3 regions of the Streptomyces sp. NPDC088261 genome follow, and region 2 is predicted to be linked to each of the others. Evidence: riboswitches for the same ligand, from Rfam matches in the RefSeq annotation. Region 2 holds a riboswitch; each other region holds the start of a gene.
The links. Region 2 has a riboswitch for cobalamin ahead of ACIODU_RS29290 (cobalamin biosynthesis protein). Riboswitches for the same ligand answer to the same signal wherever they lie in the genome.
Positions count from the first base shown of each region.

Region 1: another riboswitch for cobalamin. It lies ahead of metE (5-methyltetrahydropteroyltriglutamate--homocysteine S-methyltransferase); the one in region 2 lies ahead of ACIODU_RS29290 (cobalamin biosynthesis protein).
Region 3: another riboswitch for cobalamin. It lies ahead of ACIODU_RS07560 (ribonucleoside-diphosphate reductase subunit alpha); the one in region 2 lies ahead of ACIODU_RS29290 (cobalamin biosynthesis protein).

Region 1 covers NZ_JBIURL010000002.1:748,011-758,151, reverse strand. Annotated here, with positions in the region: gene ACIODU_RS07195 (ScbA/BarX family gamma-butyrolactone biosynthesis protein) at 287-1,264, shown strand; gene ACIODU_RS07190 (PrsW family intramembrane metalloprotease) at 1,233-2,300, opposite strand; gene ACIODU_RS07185 (hypothetical protein) at 2,297-2,905, opposite strand; gene ACIODU_RS07180 (cupin domain-containing protein) at 2,932-3,495, opposite strand; gene ACIODU_RS07175 (cytochrome P450) at 3,566-4,837, opposite strand; gene ACIODU_RS07170 (type III polyketide synthase) at 4,842-5,981, opposite strand; gene ACIODU_RS07165 (ScbR family autoregulator-binding transcription factor) at 6,458-7,099, shown strand; cobalamin riboswitch at 7,220-7,437, shown strand; gene metE (5-methyltetrahydropteroyltriglutamate--homocysteine S-methyltransferase) at 7,603-9,927, shown strand.
Region 2 covers NZ_JBIURL010000020.1:15,125-25,265, forward strand. Annotated here, with positions in the region: gene ACIODU_RS29275 (class II aldolase/adducin family protein) at 1-627, opposite strand, end outside; gene ACIODU_RS29280 (inorganic phosphate transporter) at 797-2,068, shown strand; gene ACIODU_RS29285 (hypothetical protein) at 2,082-2,333, shown strand; cobalamin riboswitch at 2,645-2,794, shown strand; partial or broken gene ACIODU_RS29290 (cobalamin biosynthesis protein) at 3,038-4,051, shown strand; gene ACIODU_RS29295 (cobyric acid synthase) at 4,849-6,408, shown strand; gene ACIODU_RS29300 (putative cobaltochelatase) at 6,494-8,521, shown strand; gene cobO (cob(I)yrinic acid a,c-diamide adenosyltransferase) at 8,521-9,120, shown strand; gene ACIODU_RS29310 (cobyrinate a,c-diamide synthase) at 9,114-10,141, shown strand, end outside.
Region 3 covers NZ_JBIURL010000003.1:74,185-84,325, reverse strand. Annotated here, with positions in the region: gene ACIODU_RS07575 (GntR family transcriptional regulator) at 199-963, shown strand; gene ACIODU_RS07570 (DUF3311 domain-containing protein) at 1,068-1,361, shown strand; gene mctP (monocarboxylate uptake permease MctP) at 1,358-3,001, shown strand; cobalamin riboswitch at 3,118-3,260, shown strand; gene ACIODU_RS07560 (ribonucleoside-diphosphate reductase subunit alpha) at 3,405-5,852, shown strand; gene ACIODU_RS07555 (ribonucleotide-diphosphate reductase subunit beta) at 5,852-6,895, shown strand; gene ACIODU_RS07550 (SMI1/KNR4 family protein) at 7,053-8,906, shown strand; gene ACIODU_RS07545 (DUF2809 domain-containing protein) at 8,903-9,391, shown strand; gene ACIODU_RS07540 (GlxA family transcriptional regulator) at 9,550-10,141, shown strand, end outside.

The DNA of each region.
Region 1 (10,141 bases), on a different contig from region 2:
CAGCTGAAGATGCTTCTGGTCGGCCGGGGCTCGAGGTCCGCTCAAGATTGGCTGGAGAACATCTGGAGATCCACTCGACCGAATGAACCACGCCCGGACGCGAGTTCGGCAGTGACACGTGTGTTCTTACGCTTACTCGGCGTGGCGACCCAGTATTTACGTGGAAGCCGCCCAGAAGCCTGTCGACTATACCGGTCGGTATGTATATTTCCCGCTTCGGGGGAGCTGTACCGCTCTCGTCCTTCACCCGTCTTCACCCGTGATCCGTGCTCCTTGGGGAGGCTCCATGTCCGAAACGACCTTCCGGATGAACGACACGTCCGGCTCCGCCGGTCTCTACGGCCCGCCCTGCCCGTCCGGCCCGTCGGCACCACCGCTGACCACCACGGTCCCGAAGGAGTTCGTGCACCGCGCGGCGGTGGCGGAGGTCCTGCTCACCGGCTGGCGCCGCGTCGACGCCACGCACTTCTCCGTGACGGCCCAGTGGCCCCGGCTGCACGGCTTCTACAGCGCCGTCCTCGGCCGGCACGACCCGCTGCTCACCGCGGAAACCATCCGTCAGGTCGGTTCCCTGCTGTCCCACGCCGAGTTCGGCGTGCCTCTGGGGCATCAGTTCCTCATGCGGGACCTGTCGTTCACCGTGGACCCCCGGCACCTCGCGGTGACCGGCGTCCCCGCGGACCTCGAACTCGACGTCCGCTGCTCGCAGATACGCAGACGGGGCTCCGAACTGGCCTCGATGCGCTACGAGGCCGTCGTCCACCGGGACGGCCAGATCGTCGCCACCGGCGGCGCCTCCTTCGCGTGCGCCTCCCCCGCCGTCTACCGGCGCCTGCGCGGCGGGCGCGCCGGTACGGAGTCCTCGGCGCAGCGGCCCCCGCTGGGAACGCCCGTACCACCGCCGGACGTCGGCCGCACCACGCCGTTCGACGTGGTGCTCTCGCCGACCGACGACGCGAGGGTGTGGCAGCTGCGCACCGACACCACCCACCCGGTGCTGTTCGACCACCCGGTCGACCACATACCGGGCATGCTGCTGCTCGAAGCGGCACGGCAGGCCACCCTGGTGACGCTGGGCGCGGGCGACCGCGTACTGACCAGCTTCACCGGCTCGTTCGACCGCTACGCCGAGCTGGACCTCCCGTGCCACGTGGAGGCGCGGGTGCTGCCCGAGGACTTCGCGGGCCTCGCGTCGGTCCTGGTGACCGGCCATCAGGAGGGCGAGCAGGTCTTCAGCTGTGTGGTGAGCGCGCCGCGCGGCTGACGGCGGCCGGGCGCGGGGGGCGTACCGCCGCGTGTTCCTCCACCTCGTCCAGGTAGAGGGCGGCGCGGGCCTCCGCGTCCGCGCGCTGCGCGGGAGGCACTCCCCGCAGCGCGCGCCGGCGCGACCCCCGGGTGAGCAGGTCCGGGGACAGGGTGGTCTCCGGGGACAGCAGGTAGGCGCGGGCCCGGTCCCGTACCCCGCGCCGCAGGGTGAGGTAGAAGCCGAGGGCGACCAGGAAGTTGAGGACCGCCTTGCCCGCGATGCCCGCGACGGACCCCAGGTAGGGCGAGTCGAAGAACCAGTGCATGCCCATCGCCGTCAGCAGGCAGAGCAGGGCCGCGAGGTGGCGTCGTGGCGCCGGCGGGGAGCGGTGGGCGAGCAGGATGCCGACGCCGGTGCCCGCCACGGCGGTCATGGCCCAGTGCGAGCCGACGCCCGTCAGCACCACCCGGGTGGTGAAGGACTGGCCGACGGCGGCTCCCTCGTCGATCCCCCCGGCGATCACGACGGAGTTCATCGCGAAGGTCCAGTTCTCCACGACCTGGAAGCCCAGTCCGGTGAAGGCGCCCAGGAAGAAGCCGTCCAGCGGCCCGCGGACCAGCCGCCGCGACCCGAGGGCGATCAGCAGCACACCGGACACCTTGAGGAGTTCCTCGTTCAGCGGAGCGGTGAGGGCCGCGCCCCAGCGTGAGCCGAAGTCGATCCCGGTGGTCTTGAACCAGACCCCCTGGAGTCCGGTGTTGGCCACGATGGCGCTGCCCGTCGCCGCGGTGCCGCCCCAGGCGACGGCGCTCCAGGCCCAGGGGCGGGACGGCGGCCGGATCGGGCGGGCCTGTTCCAGGATCCCCACGCCGACGGCGACGGTGAGCAGCAGGAGCGCCGCGGCGAGCAGGGCGGAGCCGGGGAAGACCCGGACGAGGCCCGAGAAGTCGTAGAGGATCAGCGCCGCGCCGGCCGCGCAGAGGAAGGCCCACGTCAGGCCCACGACCCTGCGTCCGGCGGACGCGCGGAACGCGGCCGTCGGGGCCGGGCTCACAGCCCGCCCCCGGGGAAGGCGACCTCGCGGGCCTGTGCGAGCGCGTCCGACAGTGCGCCGGGGTCCGCGTCCGGCTCCGCCAGTACGGTGATCTCGACGGCGTAGTCCTGCGCGGGCGACACCCACACGGCGGCCCGGCCCGCGCGCCCGCCCCTGCGCAGTGTGCCGGTCGCGCCCGGCGCTCCCCCGGCGCTGGTGGCCCGGGCCGGCGGCCCCAGCACGCTGTCGCCGTCCACCGCCGACTGGATCCTGCGCAGCCCCGGCCACAGCTCCCCGGCGTCGGCCGTGGTGGTGAGGGGGACGGCGACGTAACTCGCGACGAAGTCGACACCGTCGCGCGACAGGGACAGGCCGCTGCCGGAGTCGCTGCCCGCCTTGCTCAGCTGCCAGCCGTCGCCCACCACCCGCAGGACGAGTGTGTCGTCGCCCGGTCCGAGCATCAGCTCCGTGTTGTTCCGTACGGGCTCGTCGTCGTCGAGGGCCCCGTCGATCAGCGACCAGCCGGCGGTCAGCGCCAGCACGACGCACAGGACGCCCGCGACGGCCCACCGCGTGGACCGGGACGGCCGCGCGGCCGGATGCCGCGTGACCGGTGCGTCCGCCATCGCCTCTGTGCCCGTACCCCTCGTCCCTAGACCGCTTCCCTCCGGGCGTCGTGCCGCAGGGGTGTGAGCTGCTGGATGTCGTAGCGCGCGCGCAGGTCGTTGACGGCCTCGGGGTCCGGCACGCCCTCCTGCTTGAGGATGTCGAGCAGTTCCTCGAAGTAGCGCTCGTGGTCGGTGGGCGGGGACGACTGGAAGAACATGCGCGCGGGTGCGTCGCCGGCGTTGGCGAACGCGTGCGGGCAGCCCGGCGGGACGACGATGACCGTGCCCGGCGTCGCGCGGACGACCGTGCGGCCCGACGCGGACTCCCAGTGCCGCCAGTCCTCGCTCAGCACCCGCGGTTCAAAGGCCAGCACGTCCAGCTCGCCGTCGAGGACGTAGAACAGCTCCTCGCTGTGCGCGTGCCGGTGCGCGCCCACGTCGAAGCCCGGCGGGACGAGGACCTCGAAGCTGGAGGAGACCCGTGAGTGTTCGCCGGTGACCTTGAAGGTCACCTCCTGGGAGGCGGTACGGACGGTCCTGCCTCCGCCCGGCGGGACGACCAGGCCTTCGGTGCGCGCGAGTCCGGCCCGCTGGGTCAGTAGGGTCATGCGGTCCTCCGGGAGGGGACGGAAGGGAAGGGCGGCGGGGAAGGGCGGGCCGGGTTACGGGAGGGGCGGCTCACCAGAGGACGGGCAGCGCCTCGGGGCCGCGGATCAGTGCCCCGCGCCGCCAGCGCACCTCTCCCGGCGGCACGGCGAGCCGCAGCCGCGGCAGCCGCTCCAGCAGGGTCGCGATCATGATCCTGGACTCCATCCGGGCGAGCGTCGGGCCGACGCAGTAGTGCGGTCCGTGCCCGAAGGCCAGATGCGGGGTGGGGCCCCGGTCGAAGTCGAGCCGGCCGGGATCGGCGAAGACGTCGGGGTCCCGGTTGGCGGTGAGGTACGAGGCGTAGACGGCCTCGCCGGCCCGGATCCGTACCCCTCGCACCGTCACGTCCTCGGTCGCGACGCGGGCGAGGCCCACGCCGTTGCGGTGCGGGATGAAGCGCAGCAGCTCCTCGACGGCCGCGGGCAGCAGCTCGGGCTCCGCGCGCAGCCGCGCCAGGTGGCCGGGGTGGGTGAGCAGCGCGTACAGCATGGCGGCGCTGTTGTTGGTGACCGCGTGGGCGCCGCTCACCTGGATGAGGACGGCGATCGCGACCGCTTCCTCGACGCTCAGCTCGTCCGCCTCCACCGCCTCGGCCAGCACCGCCGCGAGGTCGTCGCCGCCGTTCGTACGCCGCCGGCCGATGAGGCCGGTGAAGTAGGCGCCGATCTCCGCCTTGGCGCGCTCGCTGTGGGCGCGGCTGTGCGCGGCGCTCAGGAGCGACTCCGTCCACTTCCGCATCAGCGGCCGGTCGTGCTCGGGCACGCCCATGATCTCGCTGATCATGGCCAGCGGGAACGGCCCGTTGATCCGCTCCATCAGATCGGCGGGCGCGCCCGCGCGCAGCATGGCGTCGACGAGGTCGTCCATGATCCGCCGGGCGCGTTCCTCGACACCCGCGAGGGCGCGGGAGCCGAACGCCTTCGCGACCGGGCGGCGCAGCCGGGTGTGGTCGGGCGGGTCGGCGAATCCCACGGCCGCGTCGAGCGGGATGAAGTGCGGGGCCAGCCGGGTGATGTCGCGGCCGACGACCGCCCGGCGGCTGAAGCGCGGGTCGTTCGTGACCAGCTTGACGTCCTCGTACCGGGTGATCAGCCAGGCGAACCCCTCGCCGTGCGGGAGCCTGATCCGGCTGACCGGCTCCTCGCTCAGCCGTTCGGCGAGGAAGGGGTCGAAGTCCAGCCCGGACAGGTGGGGCACGGCCCAGAACCGGACGGGACACGCGTCCCCTCCGGTGTCGGGGGTGTTTGGGGTGTCCGGGGTGTCCTGCGGGTGCGCCGCCGTCTCCGGTGTGTTGGTGGTCATCTCCTCACCTCACCGGTTCCGTGGCGGGCGACGGCCGGTCGGTGTGGACCGGTGTGGCGAGGACGTGCCGTTCGGAGAGTTCGGGGCCGGCCAGGGAGTCGGTGGACCACCGTCCGAGGGCCATCTCGGCGGTGATGCCGGGCCCGAAGCCCGCGATGATCCCGCTGGCGCCGTCCTCGACCCCGCCCTCGTCGAACAGCCTGCGCACCGCGTCGAGGACGACGGCGCTGGCGATGTTGCCGTACTCGGTGAGCGTGGCGCGGCTGAACCGGAACGCCTCGGGCGGTACCTCCAGGAAGTGACTGAGGTCGTCCAGGATGCGCGGTCCGCCCGCGTGGATGATGTAGAAGTCGAGGGCCGCCGCGTCCCAGCCGTGCTGGACCGCCATCGCGCGGAGCGCGGGGGCGAGGGGTTCCATCGTGCCGGGCACCCGCTTGTCCAGCAGGAAGTGGAAGCCGGTGGCCCGGACGCTGTACGCGATCCAGTCGGTCGTGTCGGGCACGAGGTGGGAGCCGTTGCGTTCCAGCACGATGCCGGTGCCGCCCTTGCCCCGGACGACGGCGGCGGCCACCGCGTCGCCGAACAGGCCGTTGGAGAGCAGCGAGCCGACGCCGAGGTCGGTCGGCTGGTAGCAGAGCGAACAGAATTCGCACGCGACGATGAGGACGTTCCCGTCCGGGTACGCCTGGCAGAAGTCGTGCGCCCGGTTGACGGCCGCGCCGCCCGCCGCGCAGCCGAGCTGGGCGATCGGCAACTGCCGGGTGTGACCGGTGAAGTCCATGGTGTTGATCAGCCAGGCGGTCAGCGACGGCATCATGAAGCCCGTGCACGAGACGTAGATGATCAGGTCGATGTCGGAGGCGCGCAGGTCGGCGTGGTCCAGGGCGCGGTTCACCACCGCGGGCACCCGCGCCTTCGCCTCGGACTCGTACAGCCGGTTGCGGTCCTCGAAGCCGGGGTGCCTGAGGGTCTCCTCGATGGGCTGGACGAGGTGGCGCTTGGCCACTCCGGTGTTCTCGATCAACCGGAGCGCCAGGGGAAGTTGCGGATGGCCGGCGTGGAGCGACCGCGCCAGGGCGAGGGTGTCCTCCATGGTGATCACATGCTCGGGAACCGACACATCGGGCTTACACAGAGTCGCCACGACGCGCTCTCCTTCGTTCGTGTTCGCTGTGAACTGCGGCCCACACTCTGTGGTGGCCCACCACCCCGCAACCTGGGGAACTGCCGGGAACTGGCCCCTGGGAGGAGCGTCGGGGGAGCGAGGGGGCGGGATCCGAAGAACCGTCAGGGATCTTACCTATGACTACGGAAAGTAAGCGCGAAATGGGCGCATCGTCCGTTCGTGGCGCGCCGCCAGGTCCCCGATCGCGCCGCTCCGGCGGCCGGCCGCACCACCGGCCCGGCGACCGTGGGTCACGACCCGTCCACCGAACGGGTCGGAAGCCGAAAACCGGCCATCCTGTACCGGTGTCACCACGGGACACATCGGTCCCGGAGACCTCTTCGCGCCCCAAGGTTTTGGCGCGGGGGAGACATTCGGGGAGTCGTTGAGCCCTATAGTACGGGCTGGGCGGTTTGTTTTGTGCTGGTCAACCCGGCTGCGCGGAAGGGTCATTCATGGCAACACAGGAGCGCGCCATCCGGACGCGCATGGCGATTCTGGAGGCGGCCGGAGCGGTCTTCGACGAGTACGGCTACTCCTCCACGACCCTCACCATGGTTCTGGAGCGCGCTCAGGTCACCAAGGGTGCCCTGTATTTCCACTTCCAGTCGAAGGAAGCGCTGGCGCAGGCGGTCCTGGACGAGCAGGTGCAGCTCGGCACCGTACCCCCGCAGGCCTGCAAGCTCCAGGAAGTCATCGACATCACCTTCGCGGTGGCCCACCGGCTCCTGGACAACGCGCTGCTCAGGGGAAGTGTCCGGCTCACCGTGGACCAGGGCGCTCCCCCCGGCGTCGACCACAGCGGCCCCTTCCGCCAGTGGCCCGTCCATCTGGTGTCGCTGATGGAAGAGGCACGCGCGCAGGGTGAGTTGCTCCCCAGCGTGCGCCCGCAGGACACCGTGGAACTGCTGGTCGGCGCGTTCGCCGGCATCCAGCTGATGTCCCGCGCCCTGACCAATCGCGAGGATCTCGGGCGGCGGATATCGATACTGTGGGGACACATCCTGCCCAGCATCGCGGTCCCGGGCCTGATGCCGAGCATCGACACCGCGCCCGACCGCGGGGTGCGGGTGACCGAGGCGATCATGGCCGCCTGATCATGGCCGCCCGGTCCGGTCCGTACGCCTTCCCGCCCGGTGAGCGGGCCCTCCGCCGTTCCGGAATCCCTCCCCGTCCGGAATAAGGAAAGGGGCTCCCGGCGCTTCAGCTGAGGGCATAGGGTGACGAGTGCAGTCGGTTCGCCCTGTCAGCCAGGCAGCGGCGTCGTAAGAGGGAACCCGGTGGGAATCCGGGACTGCCCCGCAGCGGTGAGTGGGAACGACCGCCGTCATCAGCACTGGGCCCGGACGGGTCTGGGAAGCGACGGCCAGTAGGTGTCTCGTCCGACGAGACGCGCCCGCGAGTCCGAAGACCTGCCACTGCCCGCGTGCGAACACCGTGCGCGGAGATCCCGGTGACCTCGTGGGCGGGTCGGCGTACATATCAGGCGGTCACGCGCACCCGGACACCCGGGCGGGACGTGGTCCGCCGGGTCTGTGGCTCCTCTCGTGCCCTCGACCGTCCCCGGGACGGCAGAGAACCGCTCGCGAAGGAGAGTTCTGTGACAGACAAGTCCGCAGCCGCGGCGGCACGGGCGACCGTGCACGGCTACCCCCGCCAGGGCCAGAACCGCGAACTGAAGAAGGCCGTCGAGGGCTACTGGAAAGGCACCGTCGGCGCCGACGCGTTGCGCGACACCGCCGCCGGACTGCGCCGTACGAACTGGCGCCGCCTCGCCGACGCCGGCGTGCACGAGGTGCCCACCGGCGACTTCTCGTTGTACGACCACGTCCTCGACACCAGCGTCATGGTCGGCGCGATCCCCGCACGCCACCGCGCCGCCGTCGCGGCGGACGCCCTGGACGGGTATTTTGCGATGGCGCGCGGCACGCAGGACGTCGCACCGCTGGAGATGACGAAGTGGTTCGACACGAACTACCACTACCTCGTCCCCGAGCTGGGCCCCGACACCGTGTTCACCGCCGATTCCACCAAGCCGGTCGCCGAGCTGAGGGAAGCCCTCGCGCTGGGCCTCTCGGCGCGGCCCGTGCTCGTGGGCCCGGTCACCTATCTGCTGCTCGCCAAGCCCGCCCCCGGGGTCGACCCGGACTTCGAGCCGCTGACGCTGCTCGACCGGCTGCTCCCGGTGTACGCGGAGGTGCTGGCGGACCTGCGGGCCGCGGGCGCCGCGTGGGCGCAGCTCGACGAGCCCGCGCTGGTCGAGGACAGGACCCCGGCGGAGCTGAACGCCACGGCCCGCGCCTACCGGGACCTCGGTGCGCTGACCGACCGGCCGAAACTGCTGGTCGCGTCGTACTTCGACCGGCTCGGCAAGGCCCTGCCCGTCCTCGCCAAGGCGCCCGTCGAGGGGCTGGCCCTCGACTTCACGGGTCCGGCCGCCGCGAACCTGGACGCCCTGGGAGCCGTGGGTGGTCTGCCCGGCAAGCGCCTGGTCGCGGGCGTCGTCAACGGCCGCAACATCTGGATCAACGACTTCGAGAAGTCCCTGTCGGTCCTCGGTACGCTCCTCGGGCTCGCCGACCGCGTCGACGTGTCGTCCTCCTGCTCGCTCCTGCACGTCCCGCTCGACCTCGCGGCGGAGCGGGACATCGATCCGCAGATCGTGCGCTGGCTGGCCTTCGCGCGCCAGAAGACGGAGGAGATCGTCACGCTGGCGCGCGGTCTCGCGCGGGGCACCGACACGATCGCCGCCGAACTGGCCGCGAACCGCGCCGACCTGGCCTCGCGCGCCGGATCCGCGCTCACCAACGACCCGGCGGTACGGGCCCGCGCCACGGCCGTCACCGACGCGGACGGGCGCCGGACCGCGCCGTACCCGGAGCGGGCGGCGGCCCAGCGGGCCCACCTCGGGCTGCCGTTGCTGCCGACCACCACCATCGGCTCGTTCCCGCAGACGAACGAACTGCGCACCGCGCGCGCCGACCTGCGCGCCGGACGTATCGACACGGCGGGGTACGACGAGCGCATCGAGGCCGAGATCCGGGACGTCCTCGCCTTCCAGGAGAAGGCCGGCATCGACGTGCTGGTGCACGGCGAGCCCGAACGCAACGACATGGTCCAGTACTTCGCCGAACAGCTCACCGGCTACCTCGCGACGCGGCAGGGGTGGGTGCAGTCGTACGGCACCCGTTACGTCCGCCCGCCGATCCTGGCCGGGGACATCTCGCGCCCCGAGCCGATGACCGTCCGCTGGACCACGTACGCCCAGTCGGTCACGGACCGGCCGGTCAAGGGCATGCTCACCGGCCCCGTCACCATGCTGGCCTGGTCCTTCGTCCGGGACGACCAGCCGCTCGGCGACACCGCGCGCCAGGTCGCGCTCGCGCTGCGCGACGAGGTGAACGACCTGGAGGCGGCCGGGACTCCGGTCATCCAGGTGGACGAGCCCGCGCTGCGCGAGACGCTGCCGCTGCGCGCCGGCGACCGCCAGGAGTATCTGGACTGGGCGACGGAGGCCTTCCGTATCACCACCGGCGGGGTCAGCCCGGCCACCCAGATCCACACGCACATGTGCTACGCGGAGTTCGGGGACATCGTCCAGGCCATCAAGGATCTCGACGCGGACGTGATCAGCCTGGAGGCGGCGCGGTCCCACATGCAGGTCGCCGGCGAACTGGCGGCGGCCGGCTATCCGCGCGAGGTGGGCCCCGGTGTCTACGACATCCACTCCCCCCGCGTGCCCTCCGCCCAGGAGGCGGCGGCCCTGCTGCGCAAGGGACTTGAGGCGGTCCCGGCGGAGCGGCTGTGGGTCAACCCGGACTGCGGGCTGAAGACCCGCGGCTGGACCGAGGTACGCGCCTCGCTGGACAACCTGGTCGAGGCCGCCCGCGAGGTCCGGGGCACCCTGCCCACCAGCGCTTCCTGACCCGGCCCGGGGCCCGGAAGGTCCCGGAGCCGGAATCACCCGGCGGCGGCCGGGGCGGACAGACCGGATGTTTCCCGACATCCGGCCAACTGTTCCGCCCCGGCCGCCGTTCGGCGCTGTGGCGGTCCAGGTCCGCAGACGGTACGGTCGCGTGGACATGACGACGGTGTGACGGAAGTCCGGTGAGAATCCGGCACGGTCGCGCCACTGTGTA
Region 2 (10,141 bases):
GGCCGTGCGGTCGTACGCCCGGTCCAGGGAGTCGCCGTAGGTGACGGTGCCGTGGTTCGCGAGCAGGCAGCCCGTACGGTCGCGCAGGGCGTCGAGCATGTGGGCGGCCAGTTCGGGGGTGCCGTACGTGGCGTAGGGGGCGACCCGCACCGGGCCGCCGAGGGCCGCCGCCATGTAGTGGATCAGCGGCAGTTCGGCGACGAGGGTCGAGACGGCGGTGGCGTGGACGGCGTGTGTGTGGACCACGGCGGAGGCGTCCGTGGTGCGGTAGATCTCCAGGTGGAGCGGCAGCTCGCTGGTCGGGCCGAGCCGGCCGGAGACCTGGCGTCCCGAGAGGTCGACGGCGACCAGGTCGCCGGGGGTGAGTCGGTCGTACGGCACCCCGCTCGGGGTGACGAGGACCTCGTCCCCGACCCGTACGGAGACGTTGCCCGACGTGCCGACGACGAGCCCTTCCGCGGTGGTCCTGCGCGCGGTCGCCACCAGCTCGGCCCAGGCCCGGTCGCGCGCGTTTGCGTGGCCGTCGGCGTGGCCGTCCGCATGGCTGTCGGCGTCGCCGTCCGCACGGTCGTCGGCATGCCTCTCGGCGGGGCGCTCCGCGACCCGTCCGGTCAGATGATCAGTCATATGACGATCCTGTCAGGCGGGGTGGAAAAAGGGCAGGTCGGACACCACATCGAGACGCCAGGAGAGCCCTTCGGGAGAGACACCCCGAGTACCTCCTCAGTTAACCTTCCGTTCACCCTGCATCCTTACGTTCACCGTGGCCACCGACGTCGAACGATTGCCTGGGTAAATGGAACACTTCACGCTGCTCCTCGCGATCGTGATCGTGACGGCTCTCGTGTTCGATTTCACGAACGGTTTCCACGACACCGCGAACGCGATGGCGACGACCATCTCGACCGGCGCCCTGAAGCCCAAGACGGCGGTGGCGATGTCCGCCGTCCTGAATCTCGTCGGCGCGTTCCTGTCCGTGGAGGTCGCCAGGACGATCTCCGGCGGACTCATCAACGAATCGGGCATCCGGACCGAAGTGATCTTCGCGGCGCTGGTCGGGGCGATCATCTGGAATCTCTTCACGTGGCTGCTGGGGCTCCCGTCGAGTTCCTCCCACGCCCTGTTCGGCGGCCTCATCGGCGCCACCCTGATGTCCGTCGGCACCTCGGGTGTCAACGGCGGCGTCGTCATCACCAAGGTCCTGATCCCGGCGCTCGCCGCCCCGCTCGTCGCGGGACTGGCGGCCATGCTCGCCACCCGGCTGACGTACCGCGTCAGCGCCCGTACGGACGAGAAGGCCACGGCGAAGGGCTTCCGGGCCGGGCAGATCGCCTCCGCGGGCCTGGTCTCCCTCGCCCACGGCACCAACGACGCGCAGAAGACGATGGGCGTCATCACGCTCGCGCTGGTCACCGGCGGGGTCCTCTCCCCCGGCTCCAACCCGCCCCTGTGGGTCATCGTCTCGGCGGGCACGGCGATCGCGCTCGGCACGTACCTCGGCGGCTGGCGCATCATCAAGACCATGGGCACCGGCCTCACCGACCTGCGCCCGCAGCAGGGCTTCGCCGCGCAGACCAGCGCCGCGACGGTCATCCTGGCCTCCTCGCACCTCGGCTTCTCGCTCTCCACGACGCAGTCCTGCTCCGGCGCCGTGATGGGCGCCGGCCTGGGCCGCAGGGGCGGGGTCGTCCGCTGGTCGACCGCGACCCGGATGTTCGTCGCCTGGGGGCTGACCCTGCCCGCCGCCGGACTGGTCGCCGCCGGGGCGGAGTTCCTGACCGGCCACGGCACCTGGGGAGTCACCGTCGTGGCGATCCTGCTCGTCGCCGCCTCCGGCGCGATCTGGCTCGCGTCGCGCCGCCGTCCCGTGGACCACACGAACGTGACCGGGGCCGAGGTGGTGCCGGTGACCGTGGGCGCGGACGCGGGTGCCTCCGGGGTCACGGTGAGGGGCCTCGGGTCCATGGACGCCGCGACCGCCGGCCTGACGACCACCATCCCGGGGCCCGTCACCCTGCCCACCCCGCCCGCCGTCGCCGGCGAGTCGGCGCGAACCGCCACGGTGTAAGGAAAGCGATCACATGAAAATCGACTGGGCAGCCCTCGGCTCCGTGTTCGGCGTCAGCCTCGTGTCCACCATCGGTCTGGTGGGCCTGTTCACCCTCGGCATCGTGGCCCTGGCCAAGCAGGAGCCGGCGGCCTCGGAATCGGCCGGCGGTTCGGCGGGAGATTCCCCTGCGGGCTCCGCGGCGCTGGCGCGCACCGGCGCCTACGCGTGCTTCGCGCTGTGCGCGGCGGCGGTGGCGTACGGCATCTACCTGATCGTGGCCTGACCGTACGTACGGCGCCAGGGCGTGTCCGGGAAGTGCGGGTCGTCCGCTCGGAGGGCGGGGCTGGCGGCGTCCGGTGCGTGCGAGCGCAAGGCGGAGGGCCGCGCGGGTACGGGAGGTACTCGCTCGGTCCGACAACGCCGCGAGCACGCGTGCTGGACAGCGCGAGCGCTCGTGCCGTCCACCGCGAGCCGGACACCACTTCGCGGACACTCCCTAAGGCCCGGGGCACGCCCCCGGGCCTTTCGTGTGTTTCGTGTGGGGCTTCGCACACTGCCCCGCCGCAGGTCAAGGGCGGGTTGACGGGCGTTCTCGCAGCGTGGTGGACTGCCGGGGCCAATTACGGCGGCAGCAGAGGAAGCCGGTGCGAATCCGGCGCGGTCCCGCCACTGTCACCGGGCACGGTGTCCCTTCGGGGAAACGGTCCCCGGGAGCCAGGAACTCTCGCCGCGCGTTTTCCGTCGAGCCGGGGCGCGGACCCTGAGTGAGGACACGTCGCCATGCCTGGCCGCGCCTGCGCCTGTGCCGCCGCCGCTTCTGTCGGCCTCGCCCTGTGGGCCTCGACCCGCGCCGGTGCGTCCACCGCGCGCGCCGCTTCCGGGCTCTCCATCGCATCCACCAACCTCACCGCTTCGGTCACTCCCGTCACTTCCGCGGCAGAAGCGTTCGCGGGCCCAACCCGCTCCCCCGCCTGGGACGCCGCGTGGATCCACGCGTACGGGGCGGCGGGCGGACTGCTCGCCGACCTGCTGCTGGGCGATCCCCGCCGGGGCCACCCGGTAGCGGCGTTCGGCCGGGCCGCAGGGGCCGTGGAACGCGTTCTGCGACGGGACCACCGGGGCTGGGGCGCGTTGCACACGCTGGTCTGCGCGGGCGGCGCCGCAGGCCTGGGCGCGTTGGTGGCGCGGGGGGTACGGGGACGCGGGGCGCCACGGCCTGCGGGTGCCAGGCCGGCCGGAGTTGCCGGGATGGCAGGACTTGCCGAGGCGGCAGGACTGGCCAGGGCGGCCGGACGTGCTGGGTTCTTGGGGCGGCGGGGTGCCTTCGTCGTGCTGACCGCCCTCGCTACCTGGTCCGTTGTCGGTGGTACGTCGCTGGCGCGGGAGGCGCGGGCCATTGGGCGGGCGCTTTCCGACGGGGACGTCGAGCTGGCCCGGGAGCGGTTGCCGCACCTATGCGGCCGTGACCCGCAGTCCCTCGACGCCCAGCAGATCGCGCGGGCCGTCGTGGAGTCCGTCGCCGAGAACACCTCCGACGCGGTGGTCGGCGCGCTCGTATGGGGCGCTGTCGCCGGGGTTCCCGGGCTGGCCGGGTTCCGGGCCGTGAACACGCTGGACGCGATGGTGGGACACAAGTCCCCGCGATACCGCCGGTTCGGGTGGGCCTCGGCCCGCCTCGACGACGTGGCAGGCTGGCCGGGCGCCCGGCTCACCGCCGCGCTGGCCGTCGTCGCGGGCGGCGATCCGCGCGGGGCGTGGCGGGCGTGGCGCGACGACGCGCGCAAGCACCCGAGCCCCAACGCGGGCCCGGTGGAGGCCTCGTTCGCGGGTGCGCTGGGCGTACGACTGGGCGGAACGCTCGCGTACGGCGGCCGCGTCGAACACCGCCCGGTCCTGAACAGCGGCGGCCGGCCCGTGGAGATCGCCGACATCGAACGGGCCGTGCGGTTGTCCCGGCGGGTGAGCGCGTTGGCGCTGGCGGTGTGCGTGGCGGGCCGGTTCGCGTACGCGGCCGTTTCGGAAGCGGGGGCGGGGGCGGACGTGGACGCGGGGGCGACTTCGAGAACGGAGGCGGGGGCGGGGGCAGAAACCAGGACGGAGGCCGACCGGGGCGTCGGCGTGAGCGCGGGCGCGGGCTCCCGTGCCGACGCGCGCCTCGCCGCGAACGCGGGCTCCGGTGCCGGCAAGCGCCTCGCCGTAAGCGCGCGCCTCGATCCCGGTGCGCACCTCGGCGCAAACGCAGACTCCGGTGCCAGCACCCGCCTCGCCGCAAACGCAGGCTCCGGTGCCAGCACGCGCTCCGGTGCCGACACGCGCGTCGCCGCAAACGCACGCCTCGATCCCGGCACGCCCCTCGGCGCAAACGCGGACTCTGGTACCAGCACGCGCCTCGCAGCGAGCGCGCGTCTCGATCCCAGTACGCACCTCGATCCCGGTGCGCACCTCGGCGCAAATGCAGGCTCCGGTGCCAGCACGCGTGTCGGCGCGAACACGCGCCTCGACCACGGCACGCGCCTCGCCGCAAACGCGGGCTCCGGTACCAGCACGCGCATCGCCGCGAACACGGGCCTCGACCACGGCACGCGCCTCGCCGCGAACGCGCCCCTAGATCCCGGCACGCGCCTCAGCGCAAACGCGCGCCTCGACCACGGCGCGCCCCTCGGCGTGGACGCCAAGCTCCGTACCAAGTCCGGCCCGCGCGTCGGCGCGCCCGCGGGTCTCCGTGCCGAAGGTGCCGCCCGCCCGGGCCTCCCCGGCCGTACCGGCACCGACGCCCGTACCGACGCCGGGCGGCGACCGTGAAGCGGGGTGGGGTCGGGGGTGGGGTGCTCGTCGCCGGGACCACCTCCGACGCGGGCAAGAGCGTCGTCACCGCGGGCATCTGCCGGTGGCTCGTGCGGCAGGGCGTCAGCGTCGCGCCCTTCAAGGGGCAGAACATGTCCCTCAACTCCTTCGTCACCCGCGAAGGCGCCGAGATCGGCCGGGCCCAGGCCATGCAGGCGCAGGCCGCCCGCGTCGAGCCGACCGCGCTGATGAACCCCGTCCTGCTGAAGCCCGGCGGCGACCGGCGCAGCCAAGTGGTCCTCATGGGGCGCCCGGTGGGTGAGATGAGCGCCCGGGGCTACCACGGCGGCCGCCAGGAAGCGCTACTGGGCACCGTCCTGGAGTGCCTGGCCGAGCTGCGCCGTACGTACGACGCCGTGATCTGCGAAGGCGCCGGCAGCCCCGCCGAGATCAACCTCCGCCGCACCGACATCGTGAACATGGGCATCGCCCGCGCCGCCCGCCTGCCGGTCGTCGTGGTCGGGGACATCGACCGGGGCGGGGTCTTCGCCTCGTTCTTCGGGACGACCGCGCTGCTGAGCGCCGAGGACCAGGCGCTGGTCGCCGGGTACGTCGTCAACAAGTTCCGGGGCGACGTGTCCCTGCTGGAACCGGGGTTGGAGATGCTGCGCGGGCTGACCGGGCGGGCGACCCTCGGCGTGCTGCCGTGGCGCCCCGGCCTCGGCATCGACGAGGAGGACGGCCTGCGGGTGTCGCTGCGCGGGTCGGTACGGGAGTCCGCCGCGTCCGCCCCGTACGGCGAGGACGTCCTGCGCGTCGCGGTGTGCGCCGTACCGCTGATGTCGAACTTCACCGACGTGGACGCGCTGGCGGCGGAGCCGGGCGTGGTCGTGCGGTTCGTGGACCGGGCGGAGGAAGTGGCCGACGCGGACCTGGTCGTCATCCCCGGCACCCGCGGCACCGTGGGCGCCCTGGCCTGGCTGCGCGAGCGCGGCCTCGCGGACGCGGTGGCCCGGCGGGCGGCGGAGGGCCGTCCCGTCCTGGGCATCTGCGGCGGCTACCAGGTGCTCGGCGAGGTGATCGACGACGAGGTGGAGTCGCGGGCCGGGGTCGTGCCGGGGCTCGGGCTGCTGCCGGTACGGGTGCGGTTCGCGCGCGAGAAGACGCTCGGGCGGCCGGTGGGCGTCGCGCTCGGTGAGCCCGTGGAGGGGTACGAGATCCACCACGGGGTCGCGGAGGTCAGCGGCGGGTCGGCGTTCGTCTCCGACGCGTTCGTCTCCGACGGGAGCGGAGTGGCGCTGGACGGGTGCCAGGTGGGGTCCGTCCGGGGGACGCACTGGCACGGGGTGCTGGAGAACGACGCGTTCCGGCGGCGGTTCCTCGCGGAGGTCGCCCGGGAGGCGGGACGGCGGTTCGTACCGGCGCCGGACACGAGCTTCGGGGCGCTGCGGGAGGAACAGCTCGATCTGCTGGGGGACCTGGTGGAGGAGCACGCGGACACGGACGCGTTGTGGCGGTTGATCGAAGAAGGCGCCCCCGCGGGGCTGCCGTTCATCCCACCCGGTGCGCCGTGACGCCGCGTTCGCCGTCCCCGGCCCCGCCCCCCGCCGTACCGGTCACCCTCGTGCACCACGCACCGATCGCACTCGAAGGAGCCCTATGAGTACCCCCTTTCCGTTCACCGCCGTGGTGGGAATGGACGATCTGCGGCTCGCGCTGCTGCTCAACGCCGTCAGTCCGGCGGTCGGCGGTGTGCTGGTACGGGGTGAGAAGGGCACCGCGAAGAGCACCGCCGTACGGGCGCTGTCCGCGTTGATGCCCGAGGTCGGCGTGGTGGCGGGGTGCCGGTTCAGCTGTGACCCCGCCTCGCCCGATCCGCGGTGTCCCGACGGGCCCCACGAGAGCGGTCCGGGTACGGCGCGGCCCGCGCGGATGGTGGAGCTGCCCGTCGGGGCCTCGGAGGACCGGCTGGTGGGGGCGCTCGACATCGAGCGGGCCCTGTCGGAGGGGGTGAAGGCCTTCGAGCCGGGGCTTCTCGCCGACGCCCACCGTGGGGTGCTGTACGTCGACGAGGTCAATCTGCTCCACGACCACCTGGTCGACCTCCTGCTGGACGCCGCCGCCATGGGCGCCTCGTACGTCGAGCGGGAAGGGGTCTCCGTACGGCATGCCGCGCGGTTCCTGCTCGTCGGGACGATGAACCCCGAAGAGGGCGAGTTGCGCCCGCAGTTGCTCGACCGGTTCGGGCTGACCGTGGAGGTCGCCGCGTCGCGGGAGCCCGGGACGCGGGTGGAGGTCGTACGGCGGCGGCTCGCCTACGACGACGACCCGGCGGGATTCGCGGGGCGTTGGGCCGACGAGGAGCGTGCGCTGCGGGAGCGGATCGTCGCCGCGCGGGCGCTGCTGCCGGAGGTACGGCTGGGGGACGCGGCCTTGTTGCAGATCGCCGCCACCTGCGCCGCCTTCGAGGTGGACGGGATGCGCGCCGACATCGTGATGGCGCGGACCGCGACGGCGCTGGCCGCGTGGGCCGGGCGTACGGACGTGCTCGCCGAGGACGTCCGGCAGGCCGCGCTGCTCGCGCTGCCGCACCGGCGGCGGCGCAATCCGTTCGACGCGCCGGGGCTCGACGAGGACAAGCTCGACGACACGTTGGAGGAGTTCAAGGGCGAGGACGACGATCACGATCCTGAGCCCGACGGGCCCGGGGGTGGGCCGGCGCCCGAGGGTGGGGCCGACGCGCCGGAGGACTCCGGGTCCGAGGAGGGCGACGCGCCCGCCGCCTCGCCGCGGCCCGGGGGCGGGGGTGGCGAGCAGGCCGCCGTGGGGGCCGGGGAGCCGTACCGTACGAAGATGCTCAGCGTTCCCGGCCTCGGCGAAGGGGCCGCCGGGCGGCGGTCGCGGGCGCGTACCGAGCACGGCAGGACCACCGGGTCGCGCCGGCCCCGGGGCGCGCTGACCAAGCTCCACCTCGCCGCGACCGTGCAGGCCGCCGCACCGCACCAGCGGGCGCGCGGGCGCAGCGGGCCCGGCCTGGTCCTGCGCAAGGACGATCTGCGGCAGGCCACCCGGGAGGGGCGCGAGGGCAACCTCGTGCTGTTCGTGGTCGACGCCTCCGGGTCCATGGCCGCCAAGCGGCGGATGAGCGCGGTGAAGGGCGCGGTGCTCTCGCTGCTGCTGGACGCGTACCAGCGGCGCGACAAGGTCGGGCTGGTGACCTTCCGGGGCAAGGACGCGGAGGTGGCGCTCCCCCCGACGTCGTCCGTGGACGCGGCGGCGGCCCGGCTGGAGTCGCTGCCGACCGGGGGCCGGACGCCCCTGGCCGCCGGGCTGTTGAAGGCGCACGACGTGCTGCGGGTGGAGCGGCTGCGGGATCCCGCGCGCCGGCCGCTGCTCGTCGTGGTGACCGACGGACGGGCGACGGGCGGCGCGGATCCGGTCGCGCTCGCGGCGCGCGCCGCGCGGCTGCACGCGTCGGAGGGGACCGCGTCGGTGGTCGTGGACTGCGAGTCGGGGATCGTACGGCTCGGGCTCGCCGGAACACTCGCCGGCGATCTGGACGGCACGTGCGTCACCCTGGACGAGCTGCGGGCCGACAGCATCGCCGGGCTGGTCAGGGACGTACAGGGCGCGCAGGGCGCACAAGGCACACAGGGCGTACAGGGCAACCGACGGAGGGCCGCGTAATGCCGCAGGGACAGCCGGAGACCGTACCGGACGACGGGCTCACCACCCGCCAGCGCCGCAACCGCCCGCTCGTCCTCGTCCACACCGGGGTGGGCAAGGGCAAGTCGACGGCGGCGTTCGGGCTGGCGCTGCGCGCGTGGACGCAGGGGTGGCCGATCGGGGTGTTCCAGTTCGTGAAGTCGGCGAAGTGGAAGGTCGGCGAGGAGCAGGCGCTCAAGGTGCTGGGGGCGAGCGGCGAGGGCGGTTCCGTCGCCTGGCACAAGATGGGCGAGGGCTGGTCGTGGGTGCAGCGCGACAGCCAGCTGTCCAACGAGGAGGCGGCGCGCGAGGGTTGGGAACAGGTCAAGCGCGATCTGGCGGCGGAGACCCACAAGCTGTACGTGCTCGACGAGTTCATGTACCCGCTGCACTGGGGGTGGGTGGACACGGACGAGGTGATCGAGGTGCTGCGTACCCGGCCCGGCACCCAGCACGTCGTCATCACGGGCCGCAACGCCCCGGAGAAACTGGCGGAGTTCGCGGATCTCGTCACGGAGATGACGAAGGTCAAGCACCCGATGGACGCGGGGCAGAAGGGCCAGAGGGGCATCGAGTGGTGAGTGTCCCCCGGCTGGTGATCGCCGCGCCGTCGTCGGGCAGCGGGAAGACCACGGTCGCGACCGGGCTGATGGCGGCCTTCGCGGAGCGTGGACTCGCCGTGTCCCCCCACAAGGTGGGGCCCGACTACATCGACCCCGGCTATCACACGCTCGCGGTCTCGGCGGGCGGTTCCGGGCGGCCGGGGCGCAACCTGGACGCGTACATGAGTGGTACGGCCCTGATCGGGCCGCTGTTCGCGCACGGCGCGGCGGGGTGCGACCTCGCGATCGTGGAAGGGGTGATGGGCCTCTACGACGGCGCGTCGGGGCAGGGCGAACTCGCCTCCACCGCCCAGGTGTCGAAGCTGCTGCGCGCCCCGGTGGTGCTGGTGGTGGACGCTTCGTCGCAGTCGCGTTCGGTGGCGGCGCTGGTGCACGGCTTCGCGTCGTGGGACCCGGAGGTGCGGATCGGCGGGGTGATCCTCAACAAGGTCGCCTCGGACCGGCACGAACTGCTGCTGCGTGAGGCGCTGGACGAGTCGGGTGTCCCGGTGATGGGGGTGCTGCGGCGGACCGAGCACGTCAGCACGCCCTCCCGCCACCTGGGGCTGGTGCCCGTCGCCGAGCGGCGCGCGGACGCGGTGGGGTCGATGCGGGAGCTGGCCGGGCGGGTGCGCGACGGGTGTGATCTGGAGGCGCTGCTGGGCCTGGCGCGGAGCGCGCCCGCGCTGGACGTGACCGCGTGGGCGCCGGAGGTCGAACCGGTCGGCTCCCGGCTCTCCCAGCTCCACCAGGTCTCCCAGGTCTCCCTGGTCCCGCAGGTCCCCCGGCCCTCCCGGCCCGTGGTGGCGGTGGCCGCCGGATCCGCGTTCACGTTCTCGTACGCCGAACACACCGAACTGCTCACGGCGGTCGGCGCGGACGTCGTCCCCTTCGATCCGCTGCGGGACGAACAACTGCCCGACGGCGCGCGGGGGTTGGTGATCGGCGGCGGCTTCCCCGAGGTGTACGCGCCGGAGCTGTCCGCCAACGAGCAACTGCG
Region 3 (10,141 bases), on a different contig from region 2:
CTTGAATGGTTTAGACCAGTACCGGGAGCTTGGCCTAGACCTTTGGGGGTGTCAAGGGTGTATAAGAAGGACAGTCGCGTCCGTTATCGGACCGACACCTGAGGAGGGGCGACGACCCGTGAGCGGTCCGTGCCACCATGTGAGCCGCGACAGACGGAGGAGCCGGTGACGGCAGCAGCACAGTCGGGAAGGCAGGCCATGGCCACGGACGGGAGCGGTACGGAGTCCGAGGGTACGGCTCCCGTACGCACGGCGCGCGTGCCCAAGTACTACCGTCTCAAGCGGCACTTGCTCGATATGACGGGGACGCTGCCCCCCGGCACACCGGTACCGCCAGAGCGTACTCTCGCCGCGGAGTTCGACACGTCGAGAACGACAGTTCGGCAGGCACTTCAGGAACTGGTCGTCGAGGGACGGCTCGAACGCATCCAGGGCAAGGGCACGTTCGTGGCCAAGCCCAAGGTCTCGCAGGCCCTCCAGCTCACCTCGTACACCGAGGACATGAGGGCCCAAGGGCTGGAACCCACGTCCCAGTTGCTGGACATCGGGTACGTCACCGCGGACGACACGCTCGCCGGGCTGCTCGACATCACCGCGGGCGGGCGGGTGCTGCGGATCGAACGGCTGCGGCTCGCCAGCGGGGAGCCGATGGCCATCGAGACCACCCACCTGTCGGCGAAACGCTTCCCCGCCCTGCGCCGCTCGCTCGTCAAGTACACGTCCCTCTACACGGCGTTGGCGGAGGTGTACGACGTGCGCCTCGCCGAGGCCGAGGAGACGATCGAGACGTCGCTCGCCACCCCCCGGGAGGCCGGGCTGCTGGGCACGGACGTCGGGCTGCCGATGCTGATGCTGTCGCGCCACTCGATCGACGGGAACGGCGAACCGGTGGAGTGGGTGCGGTCGGTGTACCGGGGCGATCGTTACAAGTTCGTGGCGAGACTGCGCAGGCCGGCCGACTGACCGGCCGCTCGCGGTCTTCCCACGGCCGGGGCCGTCCCCTAGATTTCCTGCGCGTTGCGAAAGCGATCAGCGAAACGGCGAGCAGTGAGGGGACGGAGCCGCGCATGTCGGAAACACCGCCAGCATCACCTTCGGAAACACCTGAGGAGAGCCCTCCCCCCACGGTCACCCCTGTCCGTGTGATCATCGCCCTCTGCCTGGTCGCGCCCTTCGTGGCGCTGCTCTGGGTGGGGTCGTACGCGAAGACCGACCCGGCCTTCATCGGCATCCCGTTCTTCTACTGGTACCAGATGCTCTGGGTCGTCGTGTCGGCCGCGCTGACGCTGGTCGCCCACCAGCTGTGGCAGCGCGACCAGCGCTCCCGTACGGGACTCCGCAAGGGCGGTGCGGCGCGATGAACGACGGGGTGAACGGCGTCGCGCTCGGCGTCTTCGTCTTCTTCTTCCTGGCCGTCACGGTCATGGGCTTCCTCGCGGCGCGCTGGCGCCGGGCGGAGAACGAGCAGAGCCTCGACGAATGGGGCCTGGGCGGGCGGTCGTTCGGCACGTGGGTCACCTGGTTCCTGCTCGGCGGTGACCTCTACACGGCGTACACCTTCGTGGCCGTGCCGGCGGCGATCTACGCGGCGGGCGCGGCGGGCTTCTTCGCCGTGCCGTACACGATCCTCGTCTATCCGCTCATCTTCACCTTCCTGCCTCGGCTGTGGTCGGTGTCGCACAAGCACGGATACGTGACCACCTCGGACTTCGTCCGGGGCCGGTTCGGCTCGAAGGGCCTCTCGCTGGCGGTCGCCGTCACCGGCATCCTCGCGACCATGCCGTACATCGCGCTGCAACTGGTGGGGATCCAGGCGGTGCTGGACGTGATGGGCGTGGGCGGCGGCGAGGACACGAACTGGTTCGTGAAGGACCTGCCGCTGCTGATCGCGTTCGCGGTGCTCGCGGCGTACACGTACTCGTCGGGGCTGCGGGCGCCCGCGCTGATCGCGTTCGTGAAGGACACCCTGATCTATCTGGTGATCATCGTGGCCATCATCTACATCCCGATCAAACTGGGCGGTTTCGACGACATCTTCGCGAAGGCGGGCGACGCGTTCGCGCAGAAGAACCCGGCGACCGGGGCGCCACGCGGCGCGCTCGCGCCGGGCGAGGCCCAGCAGTGGGGGTACGCGACGCTGGCGCTCGGCTCGGCGCTCGCGCTCTTCATGTATCCGCACTCGGTCACGGCGACGCTCTCCAGCCGCAGCCGTGAGGTGATCCGGCGCAACACCACGATCCTGCCGCTGTATTCGCTGATGCTGGGCCTGCTGGCGCTGCTCGGCTTCATGGCGATCGCCGCCGGGGTGAAGGTCGACAACGGGCAGCTGGCGATCCCGCAGCTCTTCGAGAACATGTTCCCGGACTGGTTCGCGGGGGTGGCGTTCGCGGCGATCGGGATCGGGGCGCTGGTGCCGGCCGCGATCATGTCGATCGCGGCGGCGAACCTCTTCACCCGCAACATCTACAAGGACTTCATCAAGCCGGACGCGACGCCCGCGCAGGAGACGAAGGTCTCCAAGCTGGTGTCGCTGCTGGTGAAGGTGGGGGCGCTGGCCTTCGTCCTGACGATGGACAAGACGGTGGCGATCAACTTCCAGCTGCTGGGCGGGATCTGGATCCTCCAGACGATGCCGGCCCTGGTCGGCGGCCTCTTCACCCGCTGGTTCCACCGCTGGGCGCTGCTCACGGGGTGGGCGGTGGGCATGCTGTACGGCACGATCGCGGCGTACGGCGTCGCGAGCCCGACGCAGGCGCACTTCGGCGGCTCCTCGAAGGAGATCCCGGGAATCGGCGAGATCGGCTACATCGGCCTGACGGCGTTCGTCCTCAACGCGGTGGTGACGGTGGTCCTGACGCTCGCCCTGAGGGCGGCGAAGGCCCCGGACGGCGTGGACGAGACCAGCCCGTCGGACTACACGGCGGACATCGGCGACCCGGGCGTGCAGAAGGACCTCCCGCTGTCCCCGGCGACCCCACCGGACCCGGACCCGGTGCGCTGAGAGAGCGCGGACGTACGGCGGAAGGCGGGCCCCCGGACTCCGGGCGGCCCGCCTTCCCGGTTCCGACACAGGGGGGCGAAGTGGGGCGCGACACAACATCTAGGGGGTGCTTCACCGTGTGCCCCCCAGATGTATGCTCGACCTCGTTGTCGACGCAGGGGAATCCGGTGTGAATCCGGAACTGTCCCGCAACGGTCTGCTGTGGTGTGCTTTGTCATACCCGTGAGTCCGAGGACCTGCCGGCGACGCATCCGGCTCGACCGAACCGGGTGCCAGGACGTCCGGGCCCCGAGGCTGGGCCGGAGACGCCGTGGTTCGTGCTGCCCGGAGACGGGTACGCGGCGGATCCGCGCGCCCCCGCTCCCCCGCCGACGGCCCAGAGCCGAGCGAGGGAGAGCACCACGTGACCATCGCGCCAGCCGATCCGGCTTCAGGCATCTCCGAGGTCTCCGCACAGGTGACCGACGGACCCGGGACCGCGTTGCTGCGGCTCCTGACCGACCTGACCGCCGATCTGCCCGACACCGACCCCGGACGCGTCGCCGGCGCCGCGCTGCGCGGCCGCAACGCCCGGTCGGACGAGGCCGAGCTGCGCGAGCTCGCCACCGAGGCGGCCGCGGGGCTCATCGCCGAGGACCCGGCCTACTCCCGGCTCGCCGCCCGGCTGCTCACCCGTACCATCTCCGAAGAGGCCGCGAGCCAGGGCGCCGTGGCGTTCTCCGCGTCCGTCACGGTGGGGCACCGCGAGGGCCTGATCGCCGACCGCACCGCCGAATTCGTCGCGCTGCACGCCGACTTCCTGGACGCGCTCATCGACCAGGACGCCGACGACCGCTTCGGCTACTTCGGGCTCCGTACCCTCTTCAGCCGGTACCTGCTCCGCCACCCGATCACCCGCAAGGTCATCGAGACCCCCCAGCACTTCCTGCTGCGCGTCGGCGCCGGTCTCGCCGAGGACACGAGCGTGCGCGCGCTGGAGGAGGTCGCCTCCCTCTACCGGCTGATGAGCCGCCTGGACTACCTCCCGTCCTCGCCGACGCTCTTCAACTCCGGTACGCGCCACCCGCAGATGTCCTCCTGCTACCTGCTGGACTCCCCGCTGGACGAGCTGGACTCGATCTACGACCGCTACCACCAGGTCGCGCGCCTCTCGAAGCACGCGGGCGGCATCGGCCTCTCGTACTCCCGCATCCGCTCGCGCGGCTCGCTGATCCGCGGCACGAACGGGCACTCGAACGGCATCGTCCCCTTCCTGCGGACCCTGGACTCGTCGGTCGCGGCGGTCAACCAGGGCGGCCGGCGCAAGGGCGCGGCCTGCGTCTACCTGGAGACCTGGCACGCGGACCTGGAGGAGTTCCTGGAGCTGCGCGACAACACCGGCGAGGAGGCCCGCCGTACGCACAACCTGAACCTCGCCCACTGGATCCCGGACGAGTTCATGCGCCGCGTCGACGCGGACGGCGAGTGGTCGCTGTTCTCCCCCGCCGACGTCCCGGAGTTCGTGGACCTGTGGGGCGACGAGTTCGACGCCGCGTACCGGAAGGCGGAGGCCGCCGGCCTGGCGCGGAAGACCGTCCCGGCCCGTGAGCTGTACGGCCGCATGATGCGTACCCTCGCCCAGACCGGCAACGGCTGGATGACCTTCAAGGACGCGTCGAACCGTACGGCCAACCAGACCGCCCTGCCCGGCAAGGTCGTCCACTCCTCCAACCTCTGCACGGAGATCCTGGAGGTCACGGACGACGGCGAGACGGCCGTCTGCAACCTCGGCTCGGTCAACCTCGGCGCGTTCGTGCTCGATTCGGGCGAGATCGACTGGGAACGGCTGGACGAGACCGTCCGTACCGCCGTCACCTTCCTCGACCGGGTCGTGGACATCAACTTCTACCCGACCGAGCAGGCCGGCCGCTCCAACGCCAAGTGGCGCCCGGTGGGCCTGGGCGCGATGGGCCTCCAGGACGTCTTCTTCAAGAAGCGCCTGCCGTTCGACTCCGCCGAGGCCGCCGCGCTCTCCACGAGGATCGCCGAGCGGATCATGCTCGCCGCGTACGAGGCGTCCTGCGCGCTCGCCGAGCGCAACGGGCCTCTCCCGGCCTGGTCGGAGACCCGTACCGCCGCCGGGGTGCTGCACCCCGACCACTACGACGTCGAGCTGAACTGGCCGGAGCGGTGGGACGCGCTGCGCGCCCGCGTCGCGAAGAGCGGCATGCGCAACTCGCTGCTCCTCGCGATCGCGCCGACGGCGACCATCGCCTCGATCGCGGGCGTGTACGAGTGCATCGAGCCGCAGGTCTCCAACCTCTTCAAGCGCGAGACGCTGTCCGGCGAATTCCTCCAGGTCAACTCGTACCTGGTGCAGGAGCTCAAGGACCTGGGCGTCTGGGACGCGCAGACGCGTGAGGCGCTGCGCGAGTCCAGCGGCTCGGTGGCCGGCTTCACCTGGATCCCGGCGGAGGTGCGCGAGCTGTACCGCACGGCGTGGGAGATCCCGCAGCGCGGTCTGATCGACATGGCGGCGGCCCGTACGCCGTTCCTCGACCAGAGCCAGTCGCTGAACCTGTTCCTGGAGACGCCGACCATCGGGAAGCTCAGCTCGATGTACGCGTACGCCTGGAAGAAGGGCCTCAAGACGACGTACTACCTGCGCTCGCGCCCCGCGACGCGCATCGCCCGCGCGGCGGGCGGCCCCCAGGCGGCGGCCACCGTGCCGGCGCCGGCCAGCGCGGCCGCTGCCGCCACCACCATCCCGCTCCAGCAGGCGTCCCCGGCCCCGGCCAACCCGATGGTCCCGGACGCGGACGCGATCGCCTGCTCCCTGGAGAACCCCGAGTCCTGCGAGGCCTGCCAGTAATGAGTTCCCCCGAGAAAGGTCCCGCCGTGACGAGCCCCGCCGAGAAGAACCTGCTCGACCCGGGCTTCGAGCTGACCCTGCGCCCCATGCGCTACCCGGACTTCTACGAGCGCTACCGCGACGCGATCAAGAACACCTGGTCGGTGGAGGAGGTCGATCTCCACTCCGACGTCGCGGACCTCGCCAAGCTCTCCCCCGGCGAGCAGCACATGATCGGCCGGCTGGTCGCGTTCTTCGCGACGGGCGACTCGATCGTGTCGAACAACCTGGTGCTGACGCTCTACAAGCACATCAACTCCCCCGAGGCGCGGCTGTACCTGTCCCGCCAGCTCTTCGAGGAGGCCGTGCACGTCCAGTTCTATCTGACGCTGCTCGACACCTATCTGCCCGACCCGGACGACCGCGCGGCGGCCTTCGACGCGGTGGAGGAGATCCCGTCGATCCGCGAGAAGGCGCAGTTCTGCTTCCGCTGGATGGACTCGGTGGAGAAGATCGACCGCCTGGAGACCAAGGCGGACCGGCGCCGCTTCCTCCTCAACCTGATCTGCTTCGCGGCGTGCATCGAGGGGCTGTTCTTCTACGGAGCCTTCGCGTACGTGTACTGGTTCCGCTCGCGCGGTCTGCTGCACGGCCTGGCCACCGGCACCAACTGGGTGTTCCGTGACGAGACGATGCACATGAACTTCGCCTTCGAGGTGGTCGACACCGTCCGCAAGGAGGAGCCCGACCTCTTCGACGACGCGCTCCAGCAGCAGGTCACGGACATGCTGAAGGAGGCCGTCGAGGCGGAGTTGCAGTTCGGGCGCGACCTGTGCGGGGACGGCCTGCCGGGCATGAACACGGAGTCGATGCGCGAGTACCTCCAGTGCGTCGCGGACCAGCGGCTCCAGCGGCTGGGCTTCGCGCCGGTGTACGGCTCGGAGAATCCGTTCTCCTTCATGGAGCTCCAGGGCGTGCAGGAACTGACCAACTTCTTCGAACGCCGCCCGTCGGCGTACCAGGTGGCGGTGGAGGGGTCGGTCGCGTTCGACGACGACTTCTAGGCCGCTGTTCCGCGGCTTCCGGGTCGCTGGGGTAGGGCTTCCGGGTCGCTGGTGTGCGGCCGGGGCACGACCGGGGCGCGCCCCCTCTCCGCTGTGGCGGGGGTGGGGCGCGTTGTCGCGTTGTCGCGTTGTCAGTGGTCGCGTACACCATGGACCCATGACGACGACGAACACGGGGCACGACCACCCCCGCTCGCGCGAGGAGTTCGACTGGCGGGCGTTCCTGCGCGGGTGGAGCGCGGAGTGGGCCGACGCGGCCGATCCGGACGTGGTGGACGGGCACGGGCTGCGTGAGGCGCGGGAGCAGCGGTGGCTCGGGTTCGGGCCGGCGGATCCGAAGGCGCTCGCGGTGTGGGAGGCGCGGGCGGGGGGTGCGCTGCCGCCGTCGTTCCGGGCGTTCCTGGAGGTGACCGACGGGTGGCGGATGACCGGTACGCCGGTATGGCTCCTGGCGCGGACGGAGGGGGTCTCCGACGAGACGGGGTCGGGGGGCCGGTCGCTGCGGCTCACCGACGACTCGGCCCGCGTGGACGTGGTGCTCGACCCGCTGGACGTGGCGGAGGACGGCGAGTGGGCGGTGCGGGTCCGGGTAGCGGGGAGCCGGGCGGAGCCCGTGCGGTATCCGTCGTTCCGGGCGTACATGGAGTCCGTCCACGAGAGGTTCCTCGCGGACGCGGACGCCCAGGCGGATGCCGACGCGTTGGACGCGGACGTGGACCGCGCGCGGCGGCTGGCCCTCGCCGGTGATCCGGACGGGGCGCTGGCGCTGCTGGCGCCGGCGGTACGGGCCCGCCATCCGCGCGCCCTGTCGATCCAGGAGCAACTCACCGAGCTCCTCGGGCTACCGCCGGGCGGCGAACGCGCGGCGCCGGTCGGCGACACGGCGTACACCGTGCGGGAACTGCTCCCGAAGAGGTGCCTGACCGCGAAGCGATGGACCTCGCTCGGCAGCGTGCCCAATCTGGAGGGGGTACGCAGGGACTTCCCGGCGGTCGATCCGGCGGTGGTCGAGCCGGTGCTGCACGCGGTCTTCGACGGCACGTACCGCCACACCGTCGAGGGCCCGTTCGGTGAAGTGGTGGCACGGGCCCGGGAGTTCGCGCGCTGGGGCTGCGTGGACGAGGCGTGGGCGACGCTGCGCGACGGCATGCGGGAATGGCGCCCGTACGACGACGAGGAGCAGGTGGCGCCACTCGGGCTGGTGGCGGACGGCGTACTGGGACCACTGCTGACAGCCCGGCGGGGACGGGAGTTGCTCACCTCGTCCCGTACGGCCGCCGTGGCGGTCACCGCGAAGCCGGACGGACTGGCGTGGCTGGTGGCGGAGGACCGCAGGTTCGAGTTCAAGTGGTGGCTGGTGCTGGCGCGCGGGGTGGAGCCGGCGGACCTGCCGCGCGTCCTGGGCACCGAGCGCGGGCTGTCGCCGCATCCGGTGACGGTGGCGAGGCGGCTCGAAACGGCGTTCCACCCGCCGGCGCCACCGCTGGTGTTGAAGGACAGTCCGGGGAAGTTGGTGGTCCCGGGCATACCCGCGAACGGGCTCCCCTCGGCGGCGGCGGTGGGCCGCGCAGGCCAGGACACCGAGGGCGAGGGCTGGGCGTTCGCCCTGGTGGAGATGGCGGGGCGGGGGGTGATGCGGTCGCCCGCCCCGGCCGCGTCGGCGGTCTCCGGCGGCCTGGTCCTGAGCGTGGGCAGTACGTTGAACCTCGACCCGGACGTGCCGACTCTGCGGGTCACGGCCGCCGAGGCCGGGCGGATCGTGTGGGAGGTCACCGTCGGCCCGCCCGGGATCACCGAGCCCGAGGCCCGGGGAGAGGTCCCCCCTGCCCTCGATCCGCGCCGCCACCTCGCGGCCCGGACCGCCACCCGCGACCCGGCCGCACCGGCGCGGTGGCTGTGCGAGGCCCTGGCAGCGGAGTTCGGGGTGTCGGTGAGCCGCGACGCGGTGGTGCTGGGCCGCCTGCACAGCCTGGAGGTCCCGCGGTGGTCCAGCTCTCCGTTCACCCCGTGATCCGTACCCGGCCGGCGGCTCTCGCGTGTGCCGCGGCGACCGTCGCCGCGGGGCTCGGGGTCAGGGCGTGGGCGGACGGCGATCTCGCCAAGTACGCGGGCGACGCGCTGTACACCGTGCTCGTCCACGCCCTCGTCGTGTGCGCCGTCCCCCGGGTACGGCCCCGCACCGCCGCCGTCGGCGCCTTTGTGTTCAGCTGCGCGGTCGAACTGCTCCAGCTCACCCCGGTCCCGGCCGGGCTCGCCGCGCGCAGCGGGCTCGCCCGGCTGGTGCTGGGTTCGACCTTCAACGCACCTGACCTGCTGTGGTACGCGGTCGGCGCGGGCGCGGCAGCAGTCCTGCACTCGCTGCCGGCGCGCTCGGCCCGATCGGGGCGCTCGACGCGCTCGACGCGCTCGGCGCCCGTCCGTCGTCCCGCGCCGCCTCCGGATCCCCCCTCCCGACCGTCGCGTGGCGCAACTGGCGGTCGATCGACAGGTCCTTGAGGAGCCAGAGCAGGGCCGGGAGGGCCAGGAGAACGAACAGGGCCGTAAGGGCGGCAAACGCCAGGAAGGTGTCCATGCGTCCAGCGTCGTGGATGGGTTCCCCACAGGGCAGTGGCAGGACTGTCATCGAACCTCGAATTACTGCCACACTGGGCCGCATGCTGAAAAACGTCGCCGCCGTCCTGCTCGACGGAGTCCACCCCTTCGAACTCGGCGTCGTCTGCGAGGTGTTCGGGCTCGATCGCAGCGACGACGGGCTGCCCGTCTACGACTTCGCGGTGGTGTCCGCGGAGGGGGCGGAGCTGCGCACCCACGCCGGGTTCACCCTCGGCTCGCTGGCCGGGCTCGAACGGCTGGAGGAGGCCGACCTCATCGCCGTACCCGCGGGCGACGCCTACGCGGAGCGCGCGTTCCCCGAGGAGTTGCTGGCGGCGCTGCGGCGGGCCGTGGACCGGGGGGCCCGTGTGCTCAGCGTCTGCACCGGCGGCTATCTGCTCGGCGCCGCGGGCCTCCTCGACGGGCGCCGCTGCGCCGTGCACTGGCGGCACTCGGCCGACCTCGCGCGGCGTTTTCCCGAGGCGCGGGTGGAGCCCGCCGTGCTGTACGTCGAGGACGGTCCCGTGATCACGTCCGCCGGTTCGGCCGCCGGCATCGACGCGTGCCTGTATCTCGTACGGCAGGAACACGGCCCGGAGATCGCCAACGCGCTCGCCCGCCGCATGGTCGTCCCGCCCCACCGCGACGGCGGCC